4 regions of the Paenarthrobacter sp. YJN-5 genome follow, and region 1 is predicted to be linked to each of the others. Evidence: riboswitches for the same ligand, from Rfam matches in the RefSeq annotation. Region 1 holds a riboswitch; each other region holds the start of a gene.
What was found. Region 1 has a riboswitch for cyclic di-AMP ahead of HMI59_RS16575 (C40 family peptidase). Riboswitches for the same ligand answer to the same signal wherever they lie in the genome.
Positions count from the first base shown of each region.

Region 1 (5,621 bases):
CCGCGGGCGTCAAGCGTCGAGCGCGCTCCAGTCGACCGGTCCCTGGGGACCCTTCCGCTGGCCTCGCGCAGGCGCCTTGCGCGGCTTTTCCTCCGGCGGCTTGGGCACGGGCAGCGGCTTGCCCCACGGGAGCGCGAACGCCTGCACCAGCTCGCCGAGTTGGACTCCATGCGGCGGCACCACCATGACGCCATCTGCGTTGGCGAGCCCCCGCAGCATTCCCGGCCCTGCATGTTGGGCGGGTGAGGCCAGGCCGTAGACCAGTTTGAACGGCATCAACCGGGTGCGCCCGGGGTCGGCGTCGATCATGGCACCGGAGGGCACCTCGCCTGTGTCCGGCATGCTGCCATGCCCCAAGGCGGCCAGCAGTGGTCCACCCACCGTGAACAGTGCCATCATGGCGGCCAACGGGTTGCCAGGCAGGCCCAGGACGAACCGTCCATCCGGAAGCTCCGCCAAAACAGCGGGGTGCCCCGGGCGCATGGCGATGCCGTCGATCAGCAGCGTTCCGCCGAGCTCTGCGATCGCTTTCCGGAAGTGGTCGGTACCGGAGCGGCCGGTACCGCCCGTGGTAATGACGACGTCGGCCGGCGGCTCCGCGTCCACGTCCGCCAACCCCGCGGCTTCTTGGGGGACGTCCGGTTCGACGTCCTGCAGGGCGGCAAGCCAATCTTCGTAGCTGTCGCCGACCCTGACCTGCTCCCCCGCTATGCCGCCAAGAAGTTCAACCACCCCGCCAAGCTGCGGACCGAAGGTGTCACGGACCTGGCCCGGGCCGGGCATGCCCTGATCCACCACTTCGGAACCCGTCAAGAGGAAACGGACCAGCGGCTTGCCAAGCACCTCCACCTCGTCCAGTCCGGCCAAGGCCGCCAGGGCCAGATGGGCGGGATTCAGGACCACCCCGGCCTTGATCAGGACCTCGCCCTCGGCTGCTTCCTCCGCGGCTTTACGGATGTGCTGCCCGTTGCGGGGCTCCCCGGGTTTGGCGGCTCCGCCGAGCGCAAGTACCGGCAGGCCGTCGTCGTCCGTGGTGATGACGCCGCTCTCGCTGCGCAGTACTGCCTTGGCCCCGGGCGGAATGAGTCCGCCGGTAACGATCGGGCTGGCTTGGTACGGGGCAAGGCGCTGCCCCGGTTCGCTCAGTATCCAGGGTCCGCTGCCGTTGACAGCCCACCCATCCATGGCGGACGAGGCATAGTGGGGCATGTCCTGGAGAGCCAGTACATCCGAGGAAAGCGTCCGGCCGAGCGCAGCCCTCAGGGGAACGGGGCTCGCGGGGATGGGAGCAGCAACCTCAAAGGCGCGCTGCCGGGCCTCCTGCCAGGTATGTGCCGCGTGGTGGCCCTGTTCCGGGGCCGCGGTCATTCCGATTCTGCCCCGGGTTCCGGGTATTGCTTAGCCACTTGGCGTGCCAAGCCGAGGGCAGCACTCATGGCCGCGTCGTCGTTGGCTTGCCCGATACCCCGGGCCATTCCGGCCGCATAGCCGGCAATGAACGTGGTCAGGGGTGCAGCGGGACGCACTACGGAATGCGCCGCAACGCCGGCAACGGCGAGGACCTCGTTGACATCCACCTCGACGCCTTCAAGTTCGAATGCCTGCAGCAGCATGCGGCACCATTCCTCGAGAGTCTCTTCCTGGCTCTTCACGTCCGCCTCCTGCTGTTTGTCTATGCCCAGTACCGCGGCGTCTGCCCACGTGTCCACGTCATCCGTGGAACCACTGGGAACAGGCACCGCCATCACCTTCAGCCTAGCAAGCAGGCGGAACACTGAAGAGTTCGTTAACCCTCCCTCGCCCGATGCCAGGGCCACTTCCCTTTCCATGGCCTGTGTGCTGTAGATCCCCAGCAACGGCTGCTTGCGCCCGTCCGGGGACACGGCCATGGCGCCCTCGGTCTCCGGCGTGGCAATCAGCGCAGCCAACAACGCTTGCACACCGCGGGAGGCATGCGGCATGTCGCACGCGAGGACCAGGGTCCAAGGGGCGGCCCCTCGATCCGCCAGGGCAGCCAGGCCTACGGCAATCGCCGCAGCAGGACCGGCGAACACAGGTTCCTCCCGTGCAGTCAGCACGCCGGGCGGCAAGGTGCCGGGATCGGGGCCAACCACCACGGTTGCCACAGCACCCCGGGCTGCGTCCAGGGCATGCGAAAGCAGGGTGGCGCCGTCGTAGGTCAGCGAAGGTTTGGGCACACCGCCAAGGCGGGTGGCCCTGCCACCCGCCAAGATCACTGCGTTGAACTCCATCCGCCCAGATTACCGGTGCCGCACAGGATTGCCGGTGCCGCATAAGGCGGACGCACATCAATCAGGCAGCGGATTCCGGCAAGAGGAACGGATCCCAGTCCGGCGCAGGCTTCTCGAGTTCTTTGATCTGCCACATGGTTCCGGAGGGAACGCCGGGTGTGAAACGGAGTTTCCAACCCATCTCTGCCGGCGTGTGGTCGCTCTTGGCGTTATTGCATTTCAGGCACGCCGCAACCAGGTTTTCCCAGGAATCCGCGCCGCCCCTGGATTTGGGGTGGACGTGGTCTATGGTGTGGGCTGTCTTACCGCAGTAGGCGCAGCGGTGGCCGTCGCGGCGGAGAACTCCGCGCCGGCTGACGGCCGTAATCCTGTTGTACCGCGGCCGGATGTAGCGATTGAGGAGGATCACGGACGGGCGTCCCAGAATCTCCTGCGGCCCGACGACAGGTTCGCCGCCTTCGGCCACTACGCTTGCTTTTCCGGTGAGCACAAGGACCAGCGCCCGGCGGAAGGTAACTACCGCCAGCGGTTCATATCCAGCATTCAGAACGAGTGTGCGCATGCACGTACCTCTTAACGGCCGCACCCGCCAGGGGCACGAGGGCCGGCTGCCCTCTGCATGTACGGGCTGTGGATCGACACCATAAGAGTAAGCACCTATATGCCATATCAACGAATTATCAGTGGAATTAGCTTGTGATGTCGCCCACAGGCCCCGGCCCTGACCCTTAAGACGGAAATACCCCGCAGGTGAAACCTGCGGGGTATTTCCTTAAAGTTCGATCAGCCGTTGACCCGGATGAAGACCGGACCGGAGCCGACGTTGACGCTGAACAGAGCAGTGGTGGATCCGTTCCATCCGCCATGCACTGCCATGCCGTTGCCGACGTAGACGGCGATGTGGGCCTGTCCGGCCAGGCCACCGTTGGCGTAGTAAGCGAGGTCGCCCGGCTGGGCTTCCGCTGCGCTGACCGTACGTCCAAGGGAAAGGTAACCCGCAGGCCAGTCATGGAAGTTGATACCCACGGCTGCGAGGGAGTTGGTAACCAACATGGTGCAGTCCTGGGTCACGCCGAGCTGGGCGTAGGCTGCAGCGGCAATGGCCGCACCGAGGCCACTGGAAGCAGCCGGAGCCTTTGCTGCCGGTGCGGCGTTGCTGACTGCCACGGTCGCGCCGCCACCAGCGTTGGAAGCTGAGACAGTGGCTTCCCGTGCGGTGCTCTTCGCTTCAGCCTTGGCCGGGGCTTTCTCCACGACGGGCGCGGGCGCCTCGACCGTGGTGACAACCGGGCTCTCGTAGGAGATGGCAACGGTGGAGTCAGCGGCGATGGTGGATTGCACAACGGACTGGATGTCCAGGGAGGTGGTTGAGGTGGACTCGCGATCCACATTGGTATCCGCCGCATTGGCAGCAACGCCACTGGTCAGGACCAAGCCCGAAGCCGCGGCGATCACTGCTGCCTGGCGGCCGACGCCACCGGCGTTCACCGAAACTGCCTTTGCAATCACGGCAAGTGAGCTGGTCTTGGGAGCCTCGGCCCGGTGCCGCGCAACCTTGTTTGCACTGGTCATGATGATCTCTTTTCGTTTCCGCGTGCCGCTGGGAAGCACGCGGGTCATGGGCAGGCCAGCACCTGGGGGCGCGCTGGCTTACCTGGACGGTTCTTAGCGCAGGGTGAAGAAGGAGGAGGTTCCGGTAGAAGCTACCGAGTGAAGCAGCGTGCCCTGGCTGGGGTTCAGGGCACTGACCATCATGCCGTTGCCGACGTAAATACCAACGTGGGCACCGCCGTTCTGCATGACGAGGTCGCCGGGAGCGGGAGTGCTGGTGGGCTTCATGGCGGTCCATGCATTGACGCGGGGAATGCTGATGCCGGCCTGTGCGTAAACCCACTGGGTGAAGCCGGAGCAGTCCCAACCGTTGGGGGTGGTGCCGCCCCAGACGTACGGGTGGCCGATGCCGGTGTACGCGATTGCTGCGAGGCCCGAAGCCGCGGCGCTGGCTGCGGAATCCTTGGAGCCGGCGGACTTGGCGGTGACTGCGGCCTCGCCCTGGCCGGCATTCTGGTTGCCGTTGGCCTGGGAGCGCTGCGTGGTCTGGGAAGCGCGCTGGATCTTGGGGGCTTCCTTGGTAACCACAACGGGGCTCTCAAAGGAAACAGTGGCGGTTGGTTCCGCCGTGACGACGGCGGTGGTCACCAGCTGCTGTGCGCTGGACTCAGCCTTGGAAACGTCAGTATCCGCTGCCTGGGCAGGAAGGCCGACGCTGAGGACCAGGCCCGATGCTGCTGCAAGGACTGCGGCCTGGCGGCCGACGGTTCCGGCATTCGCTGAAACAGCCTTGGAAAGAGTGTTCAACGGGGTAACCGTCTGGGCGCGGTGGCGCGCAGAAGTAGTGCGTGATGACACGAAGGTAGCCTCTCCCAATGCCTGCGAGGTGAGCTGTCGGATTCGGATGGGAGTCATCCGGCCACACGCCGTTGGAAGCGTTTGTGACTTAACCCCAAGGCCCTCTTTCGAAGACCAAAATTGGTTCCCCCGCCCCTGCCAGACGAATTATGCGAACGGACCTTGAGTGGTGGCAGAGCTAGGCAATCCACCCAAGTGCATCGGCCCCCTAAAAAGCCGATGCGCTTTGTACGGTACAACAGTTGAACGCAAATGTCACATTCAGATCACGGGGCGTGTCAAGAATGCGAGAGACGACCATCAACTCGGGTTAGAGCCAGCCCATGGGGTCGACGACTTCGCCGTTGACCTGGACTTCGAAGTGGAGGTGGCAGCCGGTGGAAGCGCCCGTGGTGCCGCTCAAGGCAACGGTATCTCCGCGATTCACGGTGTCGCCGACCTTGACGTTGAATGACGACAAGTGGTTGTAGGTGGTTTCCAGGCCGTTGCCATGGTCCACTACCACGCGGTTGCCTCCACCGTATTCATGCCAACCCGCAAAGGTGACCTTGCCTGCCGCAGCAGCGTGGACTGCCGTGCCGCACTGGGCCACGAAGTCCTGGCCGCGGTGGAAATCGCCGCTGCCGCCTGTCAGCGGGCTGATGCGGTAGCCGAACGGTGATGCAGTGCTGAGGGTATCCAAGGGGCTGGCCATGGTGCCCTTGGAGGAGCTGGCCTGGATGCTTCCTACGGACTGGGCGCTCAGCAACTGCTTGAGCTTGCCGTCGGGATCCGCCTTGGTTGCCACCGCGGCGCGGCTGAAGTCGATCTTGGCGGACGCTTCCGCGGAGACCTCGGGCTGGCTCCCGCCGCCCACAGCCAGTGCGGCCTCAGTCTGCCCGGACTCGGACGTGGCCATGACGGGACTCGTTGCAGGCAGGCCGACAGTGAGCGCAAGACCGGTAGCAGCGAGTGCTACGC
Region 1 covers NZ_CP053544.1:3,578,782-3,584,402, forward strand. The annotation lists gene HMI59_RS16555 (molybdopterin-binding protein) at 10-1,368, opposite strand; gene HMI59_RS16560 (NTP transferase domain-containing protein) at 1,365-2,252, opposite strand; gene HMI59_RS16565 (HNH endonuclease) at 2,314-2,814, opposite strand; gene HMI59_RS16570 (NlpC/P60 family protein) at 3,036-3,824, opposite strand; gene HMI59_RS16575 (C40 family peptidase) at 3,918-4,661, opposite strand; cyclic di-AMP (ydaO/yuaA leader) riboswitch at 4,666-4,832, opposite strand; gene HMI59_RS16580 (M23 family metallopeptidase) at 4,972-5,621, opposite strand, start outside.

Region 2 (5,621 bases), on a different replicon from region 1:
CGCCGTCCCGGGATCGTTGTTTCCCCAACGCCCGGCCAACCCGGCCCTGGTGACCCGCTACATCAAAGACAACCCCGAATACGGTGAAATCCTCGACGCGCTGCAACTGTTCGACGTCTACGCGTCCGCCTGGTTCTCCGCCATCTACCTCCTGCTCTTCCTGTCCCTGATCGGCTGCGTCACCCCGCGGGCCAGGGCCCACTACAAGGCCCTGCGCTCACAACCACCGCGCACTCCCAAACGGCTCTCCCGGCTGCCCCAATACGGGACCCTCATCCTGCCCGCCGACGCCGCGGTTCCGGCGGCACAAGCGGTCACCGACGCCGCCAGGCTGCTCAAAGAGCGCGGCTACCGCGTCCACGTCCGCGACACCGACGGGGACCTGCCCTCCGTCGGAGCCGAACGCGGCTACCTGAGGGAAGCCGGGAACCTGCTGTTCCACACCTCACTGATCGGGGTGCTGGTCTGCGTCGCCATCGGTGGGATGTTCGGCTACCGCGGACAAAAAATCATCATCGAGGGCGGCACTTTCGTCAACACCCTGGTCAGCTACGATGCCTTCACCCCGGGGACCAATTTCGACGCCGCCACCCTGGCCCCTTTCGCCGTCACCCTGGAAAACTTCGATGTCCGCTTCGACCGCGAATCAACCAAACAGTTCGGCCAGCCGATTGACTTCACCGCCACCCTGACCACCAAGGACGGCGCGGACGGCACAACGCGGCAGCAGATCCTGAAAGTCAACGAACCGGTCTATTTCGGCGCCACCGGAATGTTCCTGGTGGGCAACGGCTACGCACCCGTCGTCACCATCAAGGACGGCACCGGAAAGACCGCCTTCAGCGGCCCCGTGGTCTCCATCCCCAACGACGGCGTCTACACCTCCACCGTCGTGATCAAAGCCCCCGACGCGGCACCCTCCCAGCTGGGGTTCGTCGGATTCTTTCTGCCCTCGGCAGTCACCAACGAGGCAGGCGTGGCCTACAGCTTCGATCCGGACCCGTTCAACCCCCAATTGAACCTGAATTCCTACTACGGAGACCTCGGGCTGGATACCGGGCAACCTCAAAACGTGTACAGCCTGGACGTGAAGAACCTGACCCAGCTCAACGGCCGCGACCTCCCCGCCAAAGGCATCACGCTCGGCCCCGGGGCCACCTATACGCTGCCCGAGGGCAAGGGAAGCATCAGCTTCGACGGCCTCAAGCGCTACATCGGCGTCGACGTCCGCAGCGACCCCGGCCAAGCAGGGGTTCTGGTGTTCTCCGGCCTCGCCGTGCTCGGACTGATCATCTCCCTGTACATCAACCGGCGCCGTGTCTGGGTCCGGGCCGGGAACGCCGAGGATGGCAGGACCATGGTCGAATACGGCCTCCTGGCCCGTGGCGAGGACCACCGCCTGGCCCCGGAAGCAACCGCCATCCGCTCGCTGCTGACCCGGCACTGGGGACAGGAGGACGCCCCGTGAGCTACAGCTTTCTGCTGTCCTGGCGCTGGGCGGGATACCTCCTGGCCGCCGCGGCCTTCGCCGCGGCCTGCCTTGCCCTGGGAAACTGGCAAATGGACCGCCGGAACCAGGCGGTCGCGGAGATCCGCAGGGTCCAGGAAAACTACGACAAACCACCGGTTCCCTTCGCTGAGGCCCGGGCACACTTCAACAATCCCGCACCCGACGCCAAATGGATGACCGTAGCCGTGGAAGGCCGCTACCTGCCCCAGGACCAGCGGATCATCCGCAACCGGCCCAACAATTCCGCGCCCGGCTACGAAGTCGTCGTTCCCTTCCGGCTCGCCACCGGCGAAACCATCGTCATCAACAGAGGGTGGCTGCCGATCGGGAACCAACGCCCCGGTTACCCGGACAGCGTGCCCGCCCCACCGGAAGGGCAGGTCGAGGCCGTTGTCAGGATCAAACCGGCCGAACCGGACCTGGGCCGTGACGCTCCCGCCGGCCAGCTGGCCAGCATCGACCTGGCCGGCTACCAGCAGGAAATCGGTTACCCCCTCATGACCGGCAGCTACGGCCTGATGGCCTCCGAATCCCCGCAGCCGGGAAACCTGCCGCAGCCCTTGGCCGCCCCGGCCGTGAAGGAAGGATCCAATCTTTCCTACGCCCTGCAATGGATCACCTTCGGGATCCTGGCTTTCGTCGGCTTCGGCTATATGGCCCGGCAACACGCCCGCATCAGGGCCGAGGAACACGACCAACCCGACGGGCAAGACCGGGAGGAACTCCGCTCCAAGCCGTCCCGGCGGGACCGCAGGGGAGCCGAAGAGGAAGATGCCCTGCTGGACTCCATGGGCCTTTGACTGGGCCACCGGGCACGAAGGACTACGGGCCGCCTCGACTGATCATCTGAAGATTCCTTCAGGTATGGTGGATTCCAAGCGCGGCCCGGCCTGTCGTGGCACGTCATGGACTGGCTTGGTCACGGAATTGTAACGATCGGGCTTTGTCGCTACTATTGATTCAGGTTTTTCTGTAATAAAAGCCTTTGATGCCGCACGCTGAACCCCGCCGGTGGCATTGATCGACGATCTTTTCCGCGGCGGGGGTGGAGGACCCAGAACCGGCAGCCAATCTGCCTTGGGGTGAAGCCGTGCGTCGAGGGCCAGAGGGCAATCGATGCGCGGCCGGGCTTGTTCCTTGGCCCGAACCCGACAGCTAACTTCGCAGGCGGATCGAAAGGATCCTTGCGTGGCAACTTCATCTCCCCGTGGCCGCCGCCGGAAACCCACCACCGCCATCATGGCGTTGTCGGCCTCCCGGACCGCGGCCGCCCGAACACCCCGCCACGCCTCAGCCAGCGGCATGACCTGGAGCCGGGGCAAACAGGTGACAGCCGCGACGACCTTGGGCGTGGCCACGGTCCTCACCGTCGCGCTGACCGCCGCGCACGCCAACCCGGCTCCCACCGCCACCACCGAACAGGTGGCAGCTTCCGCGGCAACGGCCGCGCCGGTGCAGGCCTCGGCGGGGGCGTCGATCAGTTTCGAACGCCCGGGGGTCACCACTAAGGCGGCCCCGCCCGCGAAGGCGCCGGTAGCGGCGGCCGGTGCGGTGGCTGCCCCCAAGGGAGCCAGCACGTCCCCTGCTGCGTCCTCGGGCCGGCTCGGAGCGCCGTTGGCCAGCATGTCCATTGCGTCGCCGTTTGGCATCCGAACCAGCCCGATCACCGGAACAGGTGAACTTCACACCGGCCAGGATCTCGTCGCGGCCTGCCAAACCGCGGTGTTCGCTGCGGGCGCCGGGACCGTTGTGGAGGCCGGCTGGTCACCCTATGGCGGCGGAAACCGGATCGTGGTCGACCACGGCAACGGACTCAAAAGCACCTACAACCACCTGGCCGCCATCGAAACCGCTGTGGGCGCGACCGTCGGCGCGGGCCAACGGATCGCAGCGGCCGGGACCACCGGAAACTCCACCGGCTGCCACCTGCACTTCGAGGTCCTGCTCAACGGACAGACCGTCAACCCCCAGGGATGGCTCTAACCCCTGGCTCCGGTGCCTGCCGTCAGGTTCTCAGCCAATGATGGGTCGCTCTTCCGGGTAGTGGAACAGCTGGCTGCGCTGGCGCAGGGCCAGGCCCGCAGCAAGGGTGACAGTCCCCAACCGGCCGGCGAACATGAGGGCTGTGAGGACGTAAACGCCCGACGGCGGCAGCTCGGCACTGAGGTTGGTGCTCAGTCCCACGGTGGCAAAGGCGGAAATGGTTTCAAAGAGCACCCTGTCCAGTGAAGCGCCGCTGATGGAAAGCAACAGGAATGCGGCGACGGAGACCAGGGTGGCTCCGGCAACGATCACCGAGATGGCCACCCGCATGGTGCCTTGGGGGATGGTGCGGCCGTAGACCTTGACGTCGGCGTCGCCTCGGGCCTCGGCAACAATGGCGAGGAACATGACGGCAATGGTGGTCACTTTGATGCCACCGGCCGTGGAGGCGGAGCCGCCGCCGGCGAACATGAGCGCATCCGTGAGCAGCATGGTGGTGGGCTCCAGCTGGTTCTGGTCCACCAGGTTGAACCCGCCGGACCGCGTCATCACGGACGCGAACAGCGAATGGACAACTTTCTCGCCGGCCGTCATGGTGCCGATGGTCCGGGTGTTGTCCCACTCCATCAGGGCCCAGAGGACGGTACCTGCGAGCAGCAGGATGAAGGACACCTGGATGGTGAGCTTGGTGTGGAGGTTCCACTTCTTCCAGTTCAGGCCGTTTTGCTGGAGGACCATCACCACGGGAAAGCCGAGGCTGCCCAGGAAAACGCCCAGCATGAGCGGGATGAGGATCCAGAGGTCTGTCTCGTACGGGACAATGCCGTCGGAGTGGGGCGTGAAGCCGGCGTTGTTGAAGGAGGAGATCGAGTAGAAGACTCCGTGCCAGACCGACTGCCAGAACGGTTCGCCCAGGAGCATGAACCGGGGAATCAGGGCCAGGGCAAGGGCGGCCTCGATCACCACGGACGTGACAATGACGATCCGCAGGAGGGTACCCACTTCGCCGAGCCGGCCCGCGTTGTTCATGGCTTCCTGGGCAATGAGTTTGCCACGGACACCCAGCCGCTTGCTGACCATGAGGGCCAGCAGGGAGGCGAGGGTCAAGGTACCCAAACCACCCACGAAGATGCCTATGAGGATGACCAGTTGCCCGAAGAAGGACCAGTGCGTGGCCGTTGATACCACCGTCAGGCCCGTGACGCAGACGCTGGACACTGCCGTGAACATGGCCTGGTGCAGGGGCGTGGATTCACCCGATGCGGAGGAAGCCGGCAGGGACAGCAGGCCGGTAAAGAGCAGGATGACGAAAACGAAGACCGTGAACGCCAGACGGGCCGGGTTGGTGTTCGCGATCGAGTCGACAAAATCACGCAGTCCGGTGAGGACGGTGGGCCGGTCGGGCCCGGGGACCGGCCGCGGTCCGGGACGGTGGTGATCCGGGCGTTGCTTCTGCTCCATGCGCGGTGGTCCTTGTCCTTGGTCGTGAGGGGCACTGCCCGTCACAGGAGATTCCCTCGATGGCCGCCGCGCAGCGGGGTGGGGCTGCTAAAGGCCGGGGGTGCCCACGAAGACGTGGAGGAAGGCGAAGAAGATGCTCGCCGCGACGGCCACGTACAGCAAGGCGGTCATGACCCAGCCCGATTCGCCGACGACGCGCGCCGCCCGGGCGGGGAGGGTGATGATGCCGTGGGTGATGTTCCGTGCGGTGACCCAAACGAACAGCGGAATCATCACCGCCCAGACGACCATGCAGAACGGGCACAGGACGTGGATCGCGTACAGCGCCTGGGACCAGAGCCAGATGACGAAGGCGAAGCCCAGCGTGACACCGGCTTGGAGTCCGAGCCAATACCAGCGCGCGAAGACCGCCCCGGACAGCAGGCCCGTGCCGGTGGTGATGATGACAGCGAACGCCACGATCCCGATGAACATGTTGGGAAACCCGAAGACCGAACTCTGCCAGGTCTGCATGACCTGGCCGCAGGAGATCCAGGGGTTGATGTCGCAGACGGTCTCATAACCGGGGTTGCTCAGTTTCTGGAGTTTCTCCAGGACCAGGATCCCGGAGGCCAGCCAGCCAAGGACGCCGGCAACGACGAGGAGCCACCCGAAGGGCTTGTCGCGG
Region 2 covers NZ_CP053548.1:18,992-24,612, reverse strand. The annotation lists gene HMI59_RS25385 (cytochrome c biogenesis protein ResB) at 1-1,468, shown strand, start outside; gene HMI59_RS25380 (SURF1 family protein) at 1,465-2,310, shown strand; cyclic di-AMP (ydaO/yuaA leader) riboswitch at 2,497-2,694, shown strand; gene HMI59_RS25375 (M23 family metallopeptidase) at 2,699-3,493, shown strand; gene HMI59_RS25370 (TrkH family potassium uptake protein) at 3,524-4,954, opposite strand; gene HMI59_RS25365 (vitamin K epoxide reductase family protein) at 5,042-5,621, opposite strand, start outside.
Region 2: it holds a riboswitch for cyclic di-AMP, as region 1 does, so the genes downstream of both, HMI59_RS25375 (M23 family metallopeptidase) here and HMI59_RS16575 (C40 family peptidase) in region 1, are expected to answer to the same signal.

Region 3 (5,621 bases), 1.4 Mb from region 1:
AGCTACCATCGCCAGCAAGTCCGGCCTCCACGCGCGTCCCGCGGCGCTCTTTGCCGAGGCAGCCGGTGAACAGTCCGTGGACGTCACCATCGCCATGCAGGGAGAACCCGCCGAAGACGCCCTCGACGCCGCCAGCATCCTGTCCCTGATGACGCTTGGCGCGGCCAAGGGCGATGTGGTGGTGCTCCGGGCCGAGGGTGAAGGTGCTGACGAGGCACTGGATGCCTTGGTGAAACTGTTGGAAACGGACCTGGACGCCGTCTGACTCTTGGCTTGCCGCCCGATTCGATGGCTCGCTGCGTGTTAGACGGTAGGAAACGTCTAACACGCAGCTAATCGTCGAAACAGGCGAACCGGCATGCAACACCGCCTTGGGGTGCAGCCGCGCTAGGCTTCTGCCATGGCATTGATAGCTCCCCGCGTCACGGCCGGCCTTCCCGCCGATGACGCCCGGAACCTGGCACGCTCGCTCCAGGACAGCAACGACATCACTGTGTTCGTCGATGGCACCGTCCACCGCCTGCCCGATCAGGCGAAGGACGCCGTCGTCGACCTCCTCGCGCGGCTCAGCAGGGGCGAAACCGTGACCGTCAGCAGTGTCGAGGAGATGCTCACCACCTCCCAGGCAGCTGAGCTTGCCGGGATTTCGCACACCTATCTGCGGAATATGACCGACCGCGGCGAAATCCCCGTGGAGTACCGGGGAACCCATCGCCGTATCCGGCAGGCTGCCATCATGGCCTGGCTGGAAAAGCAGAAGCGCAAGGAAGCCGCGGCCAGTGCGGCAGAGGAAGCCCCGGGACCTGACGACACGCCGTAGACAGGGCGTGGTGATAAGGATCAAGCAACGATCCCGGCCAAGAGGCGGAGTGCCGCAAACGCCGGGGTTACGCTTATTTGGTGGGAAATTTCAAGGGGTGGCATATCGTGGCCGGAGCGGCCGCCATGGCTGTTGCCGCACCCCTTGGTTCGGCCATGGGATTGAACTTCGTGGCCACGTTCATGTTCGCGTGCGTTGTGTTCGTCGCCGTCGCGATGTGGACGGAATCAAAGATCGCCCGACGCCGGGAAGCGGCCAACGCTGCCGACGTTCACCAGAGCGCGGATGAATCAGCCGGGTCCGACGACCCCGCGCGGGAGTAGAACAGGTGCGAGGACGATTGACACGCCGCACGCCCCTGCGCTCGGAAGACGTCGAAGCCGGCGGGCTTAAGGGTCGCATCCTTTGGACCAACGGAACCCCGCCGCCCGGCTCGCAGCCATCGCCCGGCTCCCCGGACAGCCCCGTGTACATCCTGATTCACGGCATCGGCGTCTCACACCGCTACCTTGCCCGCCTCCACGCCGTCCTTGCCGCTGGTTCGCCGACGTACTCGTTCGACCTGCCGGGTTTTGCGGGCACGCCCACACCGGACCACCAAGTCATGGCCGAGGAATACGGTGCCTTCATTGCGGAGACGTTGAAAGCGAAGGGCATCACTTCCTACGTGCTGGTGGGCCACTCCATGGGCGTCCAGTTCGCCATCGAGGCTGCGCTTCATGCACCGGAGCAGGCCTCGCACGTGGTTCTGATGGGTCCTGTGGTGGATTCGAAGCACAAGAACGTACGGCGGCAATCGCTGGCCCTCTTCCTGGATGGGCTCCTTCGCGAAAGTCCGTCCTCCAACTGGATCGTCGTCTCCGACTACTTCCTGTGCGGGCCCCGCTGGTACCTCACCGAGCTGCCCGTGATGATGGAGTACCCCACCGAGAAACGACTGAGCCTTGTGGGGAACCCCGTGCTGATCCTGCGAGGCAGCCGCGACCACGTGGCAGGACCCGAATGGTCGCTGCGGCTCTCCCGAGCTGTTCCCCAAGGCAGGCTGGTGGAGATTCCGGGAGTGGGACACGTGGCCCAGCACATGAGGCCGAAGGCCGTTGCGGACGCGATCCGGAGCTTCGTCGCCGCAACGTCGGACCGTACGCAGGCATAGCCTCACGACGGCGGCACGCCCCTTGTTGCGCTGGACAGGACACGGTTAGGCTGGCAGGGCAAGCCAAATAGTAAGTTTGCTTAGGAAGGGGTTTGACCATGACAAGCTATGACCCGGAAGACGATCCGCAGACCTTCGGAGTGTCCGGCGCGGCCGAGCCCGACAGCATCCATGAAGACCCGGACATGAGGCAGGACGAAGACCGCGATCCCGCCGCATCAGCGAACCCGGATCCGGACAACGGCAACGTCACAGGGCTTGAACCCGGCGGCGGAGTACCCCCGGGAGAAACGCCTCCAGCGGAAGACAGCATGAGCATGGATCAAGGGCACGAGGAATAGAACTCCCCTACTTCAGCTTGAGGATCTCGCCGAGGTTATAGTCGGCCGGCTCCTCCAGCTGTGAGTACGTGCAGCTTTCAGGAGTCCGGTCCGGCCGCCACCTGCGGAATTGCGTGGTGTGCCGGAACCGGTCTCCTTCCATGTAGTCGTACGCCACTTCGATCACCAGCTCGGGCCGCAGAGGAACAAAGGAAAAGTCCTTGCCGGCACTCCAGCGGCTTTGGGCCCCCGGCATCCTCGAACCAACCGCCGCTCCGGTTTCCTGGCTGGCCCACTCTCCCCAGGGGTGGTCCGCGATCTCCACCTGGTACGGCTCCAACTCGGCCACCATCGCCTTCCGCTTCGCCATGGGGAAGGCGGCCACCACTCCGACGTGGTGGAGTTTGCCGGAATCGTCATAGAGCCCCAGCAGCATCGACCCCACGACGTCCGCCGTCTTGTGCCAACGGAAACCGGCCACCACGCAGTCCGCCGTCCGTTCATGCTTGGTCTTGAACATCACCCGCTTGTTCGGCTGGTAGGTACCGTCGAGCGGTTTGGACAGCACGCCGTCGAGCCCTGCTCCCTCAAGCTGCACGAACCATTCCTTTGCCCGCTCTAGGTCGGTGACCGCAGGCGTCACGTACACGGGCGGCTCGGCATCGGCGAGCGCCTTTTCCAGCGCAGCACGGCGCTCGGAGAACGGCCGGGCAGTGAGGTCTTCGTCCCCGAGGGCCAGGAGGTCGAACCCGACGAAGGAGGACGGCGTCTTCTCTGCAAGCATCCGGACGCGGCTGTCGGCGGGGTGGATGCGCTGCTGCAGTCCTTCGAAGTCGAGCCGGTTGCCGGAAATAAGGATGATCTCGCCATCCACCACGCATTTCTCCGGCAGGTTCTTCTTCAACGCCTCCACCAGCTCAGGGAAGTACCGGGTCATGGGTTTCTCGTTCCGGCTGCCCAGGATGACGTCATCCCCGTCCCTGAAGACGATGGTCCGGAACCCGTCCCATTTGGGTTCGTAGTGCCCAACCTCAGGAATGTTGGGCACGGATTTGGCGAGCATGGGCGAAACGGGTGGCATCACGGGTAGGTCCATAGCTCATGTCTACCGGCCGGTAGACGCCGAAAGCTAGTGTTCAGCAGGGATATGTGGACGGTGTGTGGCGCGTCCGTCCGCCAGCGCGGGCGCTGCCGGCCCTCATGTACCGTCCGTTACATTAATGTGACTTTACTTCCCTGCTGCTGTAACTTCGTAGGGCGACCCGTATCTCCGCTGGGCCGCTTCCGGGCTGACGCCGAGCTCTGCCGCATCCCGGAATCCCGCCAGACCCGCGGCAGAGACGGGGGACCCAGAGTTCCCGGGCCTGTTCCCCGCAGGCCCTTGGGGTGAAGCCGCCACGTGCGGCCGGACGGCCTCGTCCGAACCCGACAGCTAACCTCGCAGGCGTTGAGAGGCAAACACCATGTCCCCAACCATGGATCAGCCGCGCCGTGCCCAAGGGGACGGCCAGCCCACCAAGCCAACCGGACGCCGTCGGGCCCAGCCCAGCGGTCCGGCCACCGAAATGGATAGCACGACGGCGGTACCCGCCACCGCAACCGACCCCACCGCTGCGCCCATGACACGAGCACAGCGACGGGCGATGGAACGCGAGCGCGCGGCCCAGGCAGTCGTGGCTCCGGAAGCTGCACCGAGTGCTGAGTCCGACTCCGAACCCACCGCTGAATCCCCCACCGAAGAGCCGCGCACCGAAGCCATCCCCGTAGTTGCCGCTCCTCCGCGCTCGGAGTCCACTACGCCCGGACCGCCCACGGCTGCCATCCCCGTGGTGAAGGCCACGCCGGCGGAGCCCGCCACTGAGCCCGAGCCCGCGACTGCCGCTATTCCGGTGGTTTCGGCGCACGTTGCCGCCGCGGCCGGGACCCCCCAGCCCAAGACGCCGGCCCGGATCGCCGCTGACGCTACAGCCGCCGCCGGATTGGCCAGTCGCAAGACCGCCCGTGGCCAGCACGACGGCGCACGTCCTGCGGCAGGACGAGCCGCAGGACGCAATGCTGCGAAGTCGGCCTTTGGTTCCTTTGCTTCCTCCTCCTTCACCAAGGAACCCCACGCCGTCCTGACCAAGGCAGCGTCCGTGAAGACCATGAGCCAGCGCATGGCGGTGGTCGCCGGAGCACTGGGCCTGGTCCTCACGGTGGGAACGGTAAGCCAAGCCATGGACCTGCCGATCTTCGGACAGGACACTCAAAACCAGGCCAGCGGCGCTAACAATTCCGGCGAAGACCGGGCAACGGGCTCGGCCACTCCTGGCCCGACGCCGTCCTACTCCACCGCGTCCTCGACGTCGGCCGCTACGACGGATACCGGGCAGTCCGCCGTCGAAGCAGCCTCTCCGGCAGCGGCAGCACCGCCGTCGTCCACTCCGACGCCGCAGGTTTCGTTGGCCGACCCCAAGTGGGTTCCGTCCACCGCCCCTTCGGCCGTGGTTCCAGTACCGGGCGTGACGTCGCCCGTTCCGAGCCAGCCGGCACCGCCGTCGGACAACATCACGGCGCCTTCGCCCAGCACGACGCCTTCTACGACGACGACGCCAACCACCACCCCAACGCCCACGCCGACGACGACGCAGACTTCCAAGCCGCGGCCCAGCGACTCCCCGAAGCCGGGCTCCGACCCTAAGTCCAGCGCACCGACGGAGGCTCCGAGCCTGGACGTGGACGGCCTGCTCGACGCAGCCAAGGGGGTCCTCAAGTGAGCACCCGCATGCCCCGCACCACTACCCACATCGGCTGGCACGGCCGGTACTGCTGCAGCAGCCGGACGGCCACTTTCCGCCATCGGATGGGCCGCTGGAGCCACCAGCGGCTGCGCCGTTTCTGACGGGCGCCGCTAACAAACAAGTGTGAAACCAAGAAGGCAGGGACCCGGCAAGGGTTCCTGCCTTCTGTTCTGCCACCCGACTCTTCCGCCACCGGGTCGGTCACATGTTTCGCTACCCCAAGAGCCACGCGACCACCAGCAAGGCCCCCACGCAGAGCACTGTGGTCAGGAGGATGACGTCGCGCGCAACAACAGTGCCCCGGCCATACGGGGAAGCGAAAAGGAACACGTTCTGTGCCGTGGGAAGCGCACCCATGATGACCAACGCCAGGAGGTGCTGCCCTTCGAGCCCGAAGACGAACCGCCCCAGCGCCCAGACCACCAAGGGCATCCCCACGAGTTTCAGGAGCGTCGCCACCACGGTTTCCACCCGGCCGTCGCCCTTCTGCAGCGGAGCGCGGCCCGCCAAGGACATCCCGAAGGCGAGCAGCACCATGGGCACGGCAG
Region 3 covers NZ_CP053544.1:410,921-416,541, reverse strand. The annotation lists gene HMI59_RS01985 (HPr family phosphocarrier protein) at 1-265, shown strand, start outside; gene HMI59_RS01980 (helix-turn-helix domain-containing protein) at 401-820, shown strand; gene HMI59_RS01975 (hypothetical protein) at 901-1,143, shown strand; gene HMI59_RS01970 (alpha/beta fold hydrolase) at 1,161-1,973, shown strand; gene HMI59_RS01965 (DUF6480 family protein) at 2,072-2,314, shown strand; gene HMI59_RS01960 (ATP-dependent DNA ligase) at 2,322-3,389, opposite strand; cyclic di-AMP (ydaO/yuaA leader) riboswitch at 3,605-3,752, shown strand; gene HMI59_RS01955 (hypothetical protein) at 3,757-5,049, shown strand; gene HMI59_RS01950 (AEC family transporter) at 5,287-5,621, opposite strand, start outside.
Region 3: it holds a riboswitch for cyclic di-AMP, as region 1 does, so the genes downstream of both, HMI59_RS01955 (hypothetical protein) here and HMI59_RS16575 (C40 family peptidase) in region 1, are expected to answer to the same signal.

Region 4 (5,621 bases), 560 kb from region 1:
CCTAGTCGTTGCCCAGCATGGGGCCGAACTTGGGCCTGTCCGCAAGCCTGGAGTCCTCGCGGTCCGGGACCACCATGACCGGCCCCTTGGCGTGGTGCAGCACGCCGTCCGAGGTTGAACCGAGGAGCATTCCGGCGAACCCGCCGCGTCCACGGGTGCCCAGGACCACCAGTTCCACTCCCCTGCTGGCCTCCACCAGGACGTCCACGGGAGAGCCGTCTGTCAGCTGTGTTTCCACCGTGAGATGCGGGAAATGGCTGCGGAGCCAGGCAACACCGGCATCCAGTTGAACCTTGATATCCGCGAACAGGGCATCCCTGTCCAAGGGGGCCGGCACCCAGGCCAGTGAGCCGCTGTACTGAGGCACAGCGCAGACTACCCGCAGCTTCGCGCCCATGCGTTCTGCCTGTTCAGCAGCCTCCAGGACCGCCACTCGCGCCTGTTCGGAGCCGTCAACGCCAACTACAACGATGTTCTCCACCGTGCGGGGACCGGCCTTCGCGTGTTCGGCCTTGATGTGCTTGTCCTCGGTGCTCTGGCCCAGGCGGTCGGCGCAGTACAACGGCACCGTCACTGTGGGGCACTTCGCGTGGGCCGGCAGCGCGCTGCTGACGGAGCCCAGCAGACGGCCGACGAATCCACCGCGTCCGCGGCTGCCCGAAACCAGGAGGGCGGCTTCCGCGGAGAGATCCAGCAGGACACCGGCGGCATCCCCGTTCTCCACTGAGGCGTCAACGTCGATGTTGTAGCCGGAAACCTTCTCCATGGCCTGTTTGGCGATCGCTTCGGCGCCTTCCCGGATCATCGAGTCGTCCACCGTTGCGTATCCGCCGTCCAACCCTGAAGCGGCGAAGATCGGCACTGAATAAGCGGTCACGATGTGCAAGGGAAGTTGCCGGCGTTCGGCTTCACGCGCTGCCCACACCAAAGCGCATTGTCCGTGTTCGGAGCCGTCCACTCCAACCACGATGCCGCCCGGTGCTACTGCTTCCGCGTCACCGCCGCGGGGATGTTCAACGTGACTACCGTGCTGGTCCATTTGGGGCCCGCCTCTCCACCTGCTGCTTGATGTTCCGGCCATTCTGCCAGAGGTTCAACGTAGGGGTGTTACACCTCACGTTGTGCGCTAATGTCCGTGATCGTGGAAGCCACGGGACTTCCTCGTCCAATGCCAACTATTCTCGTTTGCTTATAGCGAATCAAGGCGGCTTTTCCGCTATCTGCATAACGGTCCGGGCTCGGTTTCAAGGCCCTCCCGGGACGCCCCGGGAAGAAGTAATAACACGCTGTCAGGAAGGCTACCCAACGCCCCAAAAGTTCTGTAGTGTTCGAGTCACCGAATGGCCGGTGAGAGTGTTCCAGAACACATACCGGCCATTTATTTGCGACCGTTTGGGGGAACCGGAAGCGTCCAATCCTGCCTTTGGGCACGTACGTCAAGGAGGAACCACGCAGTGTCACTCATGCCTGATTCCGCCACGGAGCGAACCACCACCGTGGTGATCGGAGCCGGACTCTCAGGCCTCGCCGTGGCCAGCGAACTCAGCCGCTACGGCGTGGGTTCGATCGTGGTGGACGGCTTCGGCCCACTGGCACAGACGGGTCCTTCCGTGCATACCGGCATGCTGCAACGGTGCGAGGTAGCCGATCCCGCTTCCATGCTGGAACGGAACCAGATCCTCCGCCACCTGCGGAACTACGCGGCCAGCCACCACCTGGATGTACGCAACACCACCAAGGCGGTCCGGCTGGACCTGCTCACGGCCGCAGAAACTCCCCTCGCATCCCCTCGGCAGTGGGCCGTCCACACAGCCCACGGCATTCTCCTTGCCGACCACGTCGTGGTGACGCGTTGCGCACAGAGCCAGTTGCGCAAAATGCTGGCCGAGCTTGGCATTGCCGTTGGTCAGAACCTCGTGGCCGCCATGCGCGCGGTGGGCATGCATCTGGTGGGAGTGGGAGAACTCATCACGCCAACCCCCAAGGAAGTCCTCCGCCAGGCCAAGGCGGTGGGGCAGGCCATCTCTTCGAAGGTGGCACTTCCAGCAGCGCCCGGCCTCGCGATCGCCTAAGCCCGGCAAGCCCGACAGCGGCACCAAGGCAGCCCTGAAACAGGGCCCTTGAAGCAGGGTCCCTTAAACCAAAAAGCTTAAAACCAAAAAACCGGCACCCCGGGAGGACGAATCCTCCGGGGTGCCGGCCTTTTTGTGAAGCGTGAAACTTATGCGCCGGCGCGGACGTACGTGAGCGGGCCGGTTGCGGTCAGCCAGCTGATCGGGTGGATGCCGGTCTGGTTACCGTTAATGCCACCGGAGATGGCCTGGCCATTGCCGATGTAGATGGCAACGTGGCCGGACTGGACGATCATGTCACCGGGCTGGGGATCGCTGACTACCTTGCCGTAGTTCATGAACTGCATGGGGGCAAGGTCGCCCACCGGGATACCTGCGGAGCCGAGGGCCTTTTCGACCATGGCGGTGCAGTCCTGCATGACACCGATCTGGGCGTAAGCCGAGGCAACCATGGCTGCGTTGACGCCGCCAACAGCGGGTGCCGGGGCAGGTGCTGCCGGAGCAGCAGCGGCAGGTGCGGAAGCAGCAACCGTGGCGGTAGCGGCAGGAGCTGCAGCAGCCTTGGCTGCGGCCTTCTTGGGAGCCTCAACAACCGGAGCCGGCTTCTCGATGACCGGTGCTGCTACGGAAGCAACAGCGGGACGCTCGAAGTTGACGGTGGCCGTTGCTGCGGCAGTGACAACCTTGTTGGGGGTTTCGGCAACGGTTTCAGCAACCGTGGCGGGGCTGGAGTCCCGCTGGACCGGAGCCTGTGCCGGAGTTTCGGCAGCGTGTGCAGCAATGGAACCGGTCAGGACAAGACCCGAAGCTGCAGCGATGACGGCTGCCTGGCGGCCGGCGCCTGAAGCGTTGCTGGCAACTGCCTTGGAGATGGAGATGAACGGATTGGGGCGTACGCTGTCCGCCTTACGACGGCCGCGAAGAATGCGTGAAGACATGAAAAAGCCTCTCCCGATGCCTGCGAGGTTAGCTGTCGGATTCGGATGGGAGTCACCCGGCCACTATCCACCGCTGTTCAGCGGAAGCTTCGTGGCTTCACCCCAAGGCGCGCTCATTGGCGGCCTAAAATGGGTTCCCCGTCTCTGCCGTAGGTATGTCTGCGAACGGATTCCGACCTGCGGCAGAGCTAGGCAATCAGGCCGGAAGTGCGCCGAATGCGGATCGGGCACAGGTACTACCGTACGCGATGATCACGGCAAAGTCACATTTAAGTAACGAGAAGTGGGCGTCAAGCGTGTCGCAGTAACCGTTTCGAGATTTTCGCAGGTATGTAGAAAACCCCGTCATTCCGCGGATTTATCGCCCTCGGCATCATTGGAAGCAGCCAATTTCCGACGGGCTGTAACGGCCAGGAAAATAACGAGCGCAACAGCTAATGCAGCAAACGCCACGATGCTCCACGGGAACGGCTGGGAGGCGTCCGGAGCCGGTTCGCTGACGGGGGTTCCGGGGGCCGCGGTTCCCGCACTCGGAACAGTGCCCGAACCTGCCTGGCCCGACGCGGACGGCGAGGCTACCGCGGTGGCGCCCTCCGACGTCGTGCTTCCTGCTGTTGCCGTGAATGTAAAGGTGCCCTCGATGGGGTGCGAATCGGAGCTGACGACGCGCCAAACCACCGTGTACTGGCCCGCCGGAGCGCCGGGACGCAGTTTTTGGACCGCCTGGTTGTCGATGATCTGCACGGCGCCGTCCGCCCAGTTCTCCCCGCCCGCGGTCACCGACATGCCCGAACCAATAGCCAGCGGCCGGTTATTGAACGTGACGGAGACCGATGCCGGAACTTCCGCAACCGTGGCTCCGCTGGCCGGACTCGTGGATTCTGCGGCGTCGTGCGCCGATGCCGGGGCGGCGCCGAAAAGCAGCGCCGAGGCGAAGGCGAGGGCAGCCACGACGGCGGCCAGGAGCGGGCGGATGGTGCGCATGGGGCGGTTTCTCCTAATGTTGGCTTCCTTACAGACTAGGCGAATCGTCAGGCCCTCCCGCACGGGCGGGCATAGGATTTGAGAGCACACTCACACGATCCCCGGAGACATCCATGCTTAAACAGGGTTCTGCAATCGACCGCTACTTCAAGATCTCCGAACGTGGATCCACGTATTCGCGGGAAATCCGTGGCGGCTTCGCGACCTTCTTTGCCATGAGCTACATCGTGGTCCTGAACCCCCTCATCCTGTCGGGGGCTGACTCGAGCGGGGCATCGCTGGGCTTCACGGCCGTCGCCGCCACCACGGCCTTCGTGGCAGGCATCCTGACCATCCTCATGGGTGCTTGGGCCAAGCATCCCTTTGCCGTAGCCACAGGCCTGGGCGTCAACGCGTTCGTGGCCGTCACCGTTGCCTCGCACCCGGGCCTGACATGGCCGGACATGATGGGCCTGGTGGTCCTCTCCGGCCTGACCATGCTGATCCTCGTCCTCACCGGGTTCCGGACCGCCGTCTTCAAGGCCGTCCCCGAGGCGCTCAAGACGGCGATCGTGGTGGGCATCGGCCTCTTCATTGCGCTGATCGGACTGGTCAACGCCGGCTTCGTGCGCCGCATTCCCGACGCCGCCGGAACCACCGTTCCGCTGGGCCTGGGCGTGGACGGCAAACTCCTGGGCTGGCCGACGCTGGTGTTCGCGGTCGGCCTGGTCCTCACCATCGCGCTGGTGGTGCGCAAGGTACGCGGTGCCATCCTGATCGGCATCATCGTCTCCACCGCGCTGGCTGCGATCCTTGAATTCACCCTGCATATCGGACCGAGCAACGACGGCACCACCATCAACCCCCGCGGCTGGTCGCTCGTGGCCCCCAAGGTGTCCGAGTGGGGCGCTCCGGACCTCTCCCTGATCGGCAAGGCCAACCCCTTTGGCGCCTTCGAACACCTTGGCTTCATCGGTGCCGCCCTGCTGGCCTTCGTGATCCTGCTCAGCATCTTCTTCGACGCCATGGGCACCATGGTGGGCCTGGCCAATGAGGCCGGAACCGTGGATGAGCACGGCAACATCCCCAATGTGGACCGCGTTCTCCAGGTTGATGCGCTCGGCGCGATTGTGGGTGGCGGAGCTTCGGTGTCCTCCAACCAGATCTTCGTCGAATCCGGCGCCGGCATTGGCGAAGGCGCCCGGACCGGCCTGGCCTCGATCGTCACCGGTGTCCTGTTCCTGGTGGCCATGTTCTTTACGCCGTTGATCAACCTGGTTCCCTTCGAAGCCGTTGCGCCCGCCCTTGTTGTGGTGGGCTTCATGATGGTTTCGCAGGTGGGCAAGATCGACTGGCAGGACTGGGGCGTCGGCATCCCGGCGTTCCTGACCATCGCCCTCATGCCGTTCACCTACTCGATCGCCAACGGCCTCGGCGCAGGCTTCATCTCCTACGTCCTGATCCGCACGTTCCAGGGCCGCGCCCGCGAGGTACACCCCTTGATGTGGGCTGTGGCTGCGGCATTCCTGCTGTTCTTCGGCATCGGCACCGTGGAGGAACTGCTCGGGGTGAAGTAGCCCCATTCCGGTATTTCAGACACTCCGGGCCCGGAACTGCTGGCATTGGCAGTCCGGGTCCGGTGTGCTTA
Region 4 covers NZ_CP053544.1:4,134,909-4,140,529, forward strand. The annotation lists gene HMI59_RS19130 (universal stress protein) at 2-1,039, opposite strand; gene HMI59_RS19135 (FAD-dependent monooxygenase) at 1,464-2,072, shown strand; gene HMI59_RS19140 (NlpC/P60 family protein) at 2,222-3,010, opposite strand; cyclic di-AMP (ydaO/yuaA leader) riboswitch at 3,014-3,176, opposite strand; gene HMI59_RS19145 (copper resistance CopC family protein) at 3,356-3,994, opposite strand; gene HMI59_RS19150 (NCS2 family permease) at 4,108-5,550, shown strand.
Region 4: it holds a riboswitch for cyclic di-AMP, as region 1 does, so the genes downstream of both, HMI59_RS19140 (NlpC/P60 family protein) here and HMI59_RS16575 (C40 family peptidase) in region 1, are expected to answer to the same signal.